Linked DNA regions of Arthrobacter crystallopoietes. The protein of the gene in region 2 interacts with the protein of the main gene of each other region in a pairwise test. Links are inferred from orthologs where the notes say so. Each region holds a gene or a part of one and is shown on either strand. Other genes may lie near its edges.

Region 1 (3,263 bases), 770 kb from region 2 along the record:
GGCCGTGGACGTCAGCGCCCATCTGATGGACAGCTACACGCCGCTGCTGAAAGAACTGAAAGTAACCGCAGCCAAGGACCTGCTTTCCCTGCGGAACGGAACCGAGGTCCTGGTGGCAGGAATCCGGGTCGCCACCCAAACTCCACCGATGCGCGGAGGCCGCCGTGTGGTGTTCATCAGCGTGGATGACGGAACGGGCTGTGTGGACTGCACATTTTTCCATGAAGCGCAGGAAAAGGCCGGGCCCTTGCTGTTCGGCACCAGGCTGCTGTTAATCCAAGGACTGACGAGGAGGACCGGACCGCGCGGGATGAGTCTGCAAGCCACCAATGCATGGGATCTTTCCCGCCGGGAGACGCTGCCCCTCGTCCGTCCGGCGGAAACACCGGCGCCGGCCAACGAGCAACCACACCTGCAACTCCCGGACCGTGCCATGTTGGTCGGGCTCAATATCAGCGGATAACATCAAAGAGGCTCGCGGCACCCAAAGTATGGTGGCGCGGTACATGCCTAAATCGAAACATAAGGAGACCTTCGTGTCAGCGCCCCAAAACATGACTCTCATCGTCGACGGCGAAGAGAAACAAGTGAACACGGGCACTACCGGGGCGGAGTTATTCTTCGAGCGCCGCGACGTCGTCGTCATGCGCGTCGACGGCGTGCTCACGGACCTGGACCAGCCGCTGTCCGAAGACGCCAAGATCGAGTCTGTCACCATTGATTCGCCCGACGGACTGAACGTCCTGCGCCACTCCACCGCCCACGTGATGGCACAGGCCGTGCAGCAGCTCCGCCCCGACGCCAAGCTCGGCATCGGTCCGTACATCACCGACGGCTTTTACTTTGATTTCGACGTCGAGGAACCTTTCACTCCTGACGATCTGAAGACCCTTGAGAAGATGATGCTCAAGATCGTCAACCAGAACCAGAAGTTTGCCCGCCGGGTGGTCACTGAGGACGAAGCCCGGGCTGCCATGGCTGATGAGCCCTACAAGCTGATCCTGCTGGACAAGTCTGCCGAAGCAGATGAAGCCGGCGAGGGCGTGAACGTCGAGGTCGGTGCCGGCGAGATCACCATTTACGACAATGTGGACCGCAAGACTGGAGACACCATCTGGTGCGATCTCTGCCGTGGCCCGCACCTTCCCAACACCAAGCTCATCTCCAACGCCTTTGCGCTGACCCGCTCGGCAGCCGCCTACTGGCTTGGCAACGAGAAGAACAAGCAGTTGCAGCGCATCTACGGCACCGCCTGGCCCACCAAGGAAGCGCTGAAGGCCTACCAGGAGCGCCTCGCAGAGGCCGAGCGCCGGGACCACCGCAAGCTCGGCTCGGAGCTCGACCTGTTCTCCTTCCCCGATGAACTCGGTTCGGGGCTGCCTGTGTTCCATCCCAAGGGCGGCATTGTCCGCAAGGCAATGGAGGACTATTCGCGCCAGCGGCATACCGAAGCAGGCTATGACTTCGTCTACACCCCGCACATCACCAAGGGACACCTATACGAAGTGTCCGGCCACCTGGACTGGTACCGGGACGGCATGTTCCCGCCCATCCACGTGGACGAGACCCGCGACCCCGAAACCAATGAAGTGGTCAAGCCCGGCCAGGACTATTACCTGAAGCCGATGAACTGCCCGATGCACAACCTGATCTTCCGCTCCCGCGGACGTTCCTACCGCGAGCTGCCGCTGCGGATGTTCGAATTCGGTTCCGTCTACCGCTACGAGAAATCGGGCGTGGTGCATGGGCTGACCCGGGTCCGCGGCATGACCCAGGATGATGCCCACATCTACTGCACCCGCGAGCAGATGAAGGACGAACTGACCAGCACCCTGAACTTTGTGCTGGCGCTGCTCAAAGACTACGGGCTGGACGATTTCTATCTGGAACTCTCCACCAAGGACCCCGAGAAGTACGTCGGGGCAGACGAAGCCTGGGACGAAGCTACCCGTACGCTGGCCGAGGTCGCCGAAGCCTCCGGTCTGGAGCTGGTTCCGGATCCGGGCGGGGCCGCGTTCTACGGCCCGAAGATCTCTGTGCAGGCCCGCGACGCCATTGGCCGCACCTGGCAAATGTCTACCATCCAGCTGGACTTCAACCTGCCCGAGCGCTTCGAACTTGAGTACCAGGCCGCGGACGGTTCCCGCCAGCGCCCCGTCATGATCCACCGTGCCCTGTTCGGCTCCGTCGAACGCTTCATGGGCGTGCTTATCGAGCATTATGCCGGTGCCTTCCCGGCCTGGCTCGCACCGGTGCAGGTTGTCGGTATCCCCGTGGCGGAGGCATTCAACGACTACATGGGCGAGGTCATCGCCAAGCTCAAGGCAGCCGGCATTCGGGCCGAAGCAGATTTCGGTTCGGACCGGTTTCCGAAGAAGATCCGGACCGCCAGCAAGGACAAGATCCCGTTTGTCCTCATTGCCGGCGGTGAAGACGCCGAAGCCGGCGCGGTGTCGTTCCGCTTCCGCGACGGCAGCCAGGACAACGGCGTACCGGTCGACGACGCCGTGGCCAGGATCGTTGAAGCCGTCCGTAACCGGGACCACCAGCTATGACGGATTCGGCGGGTGCACCTCACCAGCAGTCAGAAGACCAGATGACCGACGAGTTCGAGCTGACCGGAGTCCCGGACGCCTTCCAGCGCCTCTGGACTCCGCACCGCATGGCCTACGTCAAAGGCGGGCAGGAGCAGTTCAAGGGCAAGGACGAGTGCCCCTTCTGCGTGGCGCCTGGGCGTTCCGATGAAGAGTCCTTGATCGTGTACCGGGGCAAGTTCAACTACGTTGTACTGAACCTTTTCCCGTACAACCCCGGCCACCTGCTGATCTGCCCGTACCGACACGTTCCGGACTACACCGACATCACCGTGGAAGAAACAGCTGAGTTTGCCGAGCTGACCCAGACCGCCATGCGCGTGCTGCGCAAAGTGGCTAACCCAACCGGTTTCAACCTTGGCATGAACCAAGGCGTTACCGGGGGAGCAGGCGTGGCCGCCCACCTGCATCAGCACGTCGTGCCGCGCTGGGGCGGGGACGGGAACTTCCTGCCGATCATCGCCCAGACGAAGGCCATCACGCAGACCCTGGACGAGGTCCGTCAACAGGTGGCGCAAGCCTGGCCGGCCGGGTAGCGGCACGGATGCTCAATAAGTATGCCCGTGGTTTCTTCGGGAAGCTGTTTTCACCTTTGGCGCGGCTGCTGATCAAACTCGGTGTTTCCCCTGATGTGGTGACCATCATCGGCACTCTAGGCGTTTCCATCGG
Region 2 (3,083 bases):
ACCACGCGCAAGATCGTCAACCGCGTGCGCATCCCCGGCTACGTGCTGGTCCGCATGGAACTGACGGACGCTTCGTGGGGCGCCGTACGCCACACTCCCGGTGTCACCGGCTTTGTTGGTAACGCCCACAACCCGGTTCCGCTGAGCCTGAACGAAGTGTTCTCCATGCTGGAGCACACCGTCACCGCAGGCAAGACCGAGGGTGGCAAGCCCACCAAGGCCGCCCAGCCCTCGGCTCCCATCACGGTGGACTTCGAGGTCGGCGAATCGGTCACGGTCAACGACGGTCCGTTCGAGACCCTGCCTGCGACGATCTCCGAGATCAAGCCGGAATCCCAGCAGCTGGTGGTACTGGTGACCATCTTCGAGCGCGAGACCCCGGTGACGCTCTCGTTCAACCAGGTCACCAAGATCCAGTAGTAAAGACTTCGCGCAGCCCGGCCCGCTTTAGCCGGACCTGCGCGGGCGGCCGCCACGCCATGGCGGCCAAACCGCCGCCGGCACGCTCCTGTGTCTGCGGTACGTAAATTAGAGAAGGACCCGATATGGCCCCGAAGAAAAAGGTCACCGGCCTCATCAAGCTGCAGATCCAGGCAGGCGCCGCTAACCCGGCACCGCCGATTGGTCCGGCACTTGGTCAGCACGGTGTCAACATCATGGAATTCTGCAAGGCGTACAACGCCGCTACGGAAGCCCAGCGCGGAAATGTGATCCCGGTTGAAATCACGGTTTACGAAGACCGTTCCTTCACCTTCATCACCAAGACCCCGCCGGCTGCAGAACTGATCAAGAAGGCTGCTGGCGTGCAGAAGGGTTCCGCAACCCCGCACACCACCAAGGTAGCCAAGCTGACCCAGGCTCAGGTTGAAGAGATCGCTTCCACCAAGATGGATGACCTCAACGCCAACGACATCCAGGCTGCTGCCAAGATCATCGCCGGCACCGCCCGCTCCATGGGCATCACTGTCGAGGGCTAATTCCCCTAGGCGTTTACGCTGAAAGGCCTGAGGTTTTCCGAGGCCGGAAAGCAAACAAGACAAAACTAAAGAACGACGGCGCCGAACGCCACCTTTTGAAGGTGGCAACGCCGTCGTAGTGGCAGGGCCGGGCGCGGTCCGCAGACCACAACTGCACAAGGAGAAAAAGCAGATGGCAAAGCGCAGCAAAGCATATGAGGCAGCTGTAGCCAAGATCGAGGCGGACAAGCAGTACGCCCCGGTCGAGGCAATCACCCTGGCGAAGGAAAGCAATCCTTCCAAGTTCGACGCCACCGTTGAGGTTGCACTGCGCCTCAGCGTCGACCCCCGCAAGGCTGACCAGATGGTCCGCGGTACGGTCAACCTGCCGCACGGCACCGGTAAGACCGCCCGCGTCCTGGTTTTCGCCACCGGTGACAAGGCTGAAGCCGCAATCGCGGCCGGCGCCGACTTCGTTGGTTCCGATGACCTGATCGAAAAGATCCAGGGCGGCTGGACCGACTTCGACGCCGCCGTGGCAACCCCGGACCTGATGGGCAAGGTTGGACGCCTCGGTAAGGTTCTCGGCCCGCGTAACCTGATGCCGAACCCGAAGACCGGCACCGTGACCCCTGATGTGGCTAAGGCTGTCAATGACATCAAGGGTGGCAAGATCGACTTCCGCGTCGACAAGCACGCCAACCTTCACTTCATCATTGGCAAGGTGTCCTTCGATACCAGCAAGCTGGTGGAGAACTACGCAGCCGCACTGGAAGAGGTGCTTCGCCTGAAGCCGTCCGCTTCCAAGGGCCGCTACATCTCGAAGGCCACCGTGGCGACGACCTTCGGCCCGGGCATCTCCATGGACCCGAACGTCACCAAGGTTTCCACCGAAGCCTAAGGAAGCAATCCTTCCGGATTTTCCACAACAGAACGGCCCAGCATCACGCTGTGGCCGTTCTGTTCATTTAAGCGGCGCTGACCCAAGCGGGCACTGACCCGGCCAGGGCGCCGGTCACTGTTGCCGGCAACCGGCTAGGACTTGGCTACCAGCACGCGGTCAAAGACGAGCCCCGTCGCCTGGGCCTGGACATAGATGTCCACGACGTCCACGGCCCAGTCCTGTGCGCTCCATTCGGACGGCCGGGAGAAACCGGACAGCGATCCGCCCAGCAGCTCACCCCCGTATACAACGGCGAAGACGGTATTGATGGCCTTCTGGCCGCGCCACCCCACTGCCGCGGCGGTTCCGTATGCTGCTCCCCACATAGCTCCGATGGCGAAATGCGCACTGTAGTTCAGCAGTTTACGTCCGCGGATGGACTTGACCTTCACCGGCAGGAACTTCTCCGCCAGCTCTGCGGGCGCATAACTTTCCGGGCGTCCAGTGATCGGCATTTCCACCAGCCTCTGGAAAGCTGTCATGACCGCGGTCCCGACCATTCCTGCCAGCATGCCGCGGCCGATGTGCGCCAGTGCTCGTTTTCCAGCGCGTGCGGTCAAGAGCTCCATACTGCATGGTAGGGCCGTCGGGGCGAACCCGGAAAAGGCTTTGTCGGAAAAGCCTGATGCCGCTGGCATCGAATTAGTGGAGCAGGTAATCTGATTGAGGAAGGTCAATTACTCGAGCGAGGGACGCCATGTCGACGACGTCGGTCACCATGCAGTCCATCCGCATTCCCGACTCGTTGGAAGCCAGGGATGCAGAGGATTTCGTTGCATCCTCTGAGCTGGCCAACCTGGTGACCGGCCTGCTGTGGGGCAATAATGACCTGTGGGTCAGCCCTGCCGCGCGGCTGGAGGGCGCCCGTCCCAATGATTACGAGCAGTCCTTGCTGTGGGCGGCCAAAGACGGGGACAGGCACGTTGGCCGTGCCGTCCTGGAAATGACGAAACAGGACAACCTGCACAACGCCTTCGTGCACGTCATGGTCCATCCCGGCTTCCGCGGACAGGGGATCGCACGCGAACTGCTGCGGACTGCCGAGGCCTCCGCCCAAGACCACGGCAGAAGAGTGCTGCAGTCCTATAGTGAACACCCTGCTGGCTTTGACCCGGAAGCGGCGGATGTCCTGCGGCCGAAGACGGGTGCGGGATCGTTGCCGGGAAGTTCGGCGGCCGTCCGCT

Evidence for each region.
Region 1: the proteins of rplA (region 2) and thrS interact in binary tests that used the Escherichia coli proteins (3 or more experiments, as listed by UniProt). The link is inferred for Arthrobacter crystallopoietes from one-to-one orthologs.

Annotation. Positions count from the first base shown.
Region 1 is NZ_CP072014.1:3,393,046-3,396,308, reverse strand. What follows is about bases 104-3,045. They hold thrS (threonine--tRNA ligase), read left to right. Parts: upstream 104-536; coding sequence 537-2,555; downstream 2,556-3,045. Other genes in these bases: J5251_RS15520 (HIT family protein), read left to right, coding at 2,597-3,045; J5251_RS15530 (DNA polymerase III subunit alpha), read left to right, coding at 104-463. In the rest of the region: more of J5251_RS15530, read left to right, coding at 1-103; more of J5251_RS15520, read left to right, coding at 3,046-3,130; pgsA (phosphatidylinositol phosphate synthase), read left to right, coding at 3,139-3,263. UniProt on the Escherichia coli protein: Catalyzes the attachment of threonine to tRNA(Thr) in a two-step reaction: L-threonine is first activated by ATP to form Thr-AMP and then transferred to the acceptor end of tRNA(Thr). The rate-limiting step is amino acid activation in the presence of tRNA.
Region 2 is NZ_CP072014.1:4,160,663-4,163,745, reverse strand. Bases 242-3,003 are described here. They hold rplA (50S ribosomal protein L1), read left to right. Parts: upstream 242-1,149; coding sequence 1,150-1,857; downstream 1,858-3,003. Other genes in these bases: J5251_RS19110 (GNAT family N-acetyltransferase), read left to right, coding at 2,597-3,003; J5251_RS19115 (hypothetical protein), read right to left, coding at 1,992-2,459; rplK (50S ribosomal protein L11), read left to right, coding at 546-977; nusG (transcription termination/antitermination protein NusG), read left to right, coding at 242-420. Outside these bases: more of nusG, read left to right, coding at 1-241; more of J5251_RS19110, read left to right, coding at 3,004-3,083. UniProt on the Escherichia coli protein: One of the primary rRNA binding proteins, it binds very close to the 3'-end of the 23S rRNA. Forms part of the L1 stalk. It is often not seen in high-resolution crystal structures, but can be seen in cryo_EM and 3D reconstruction models.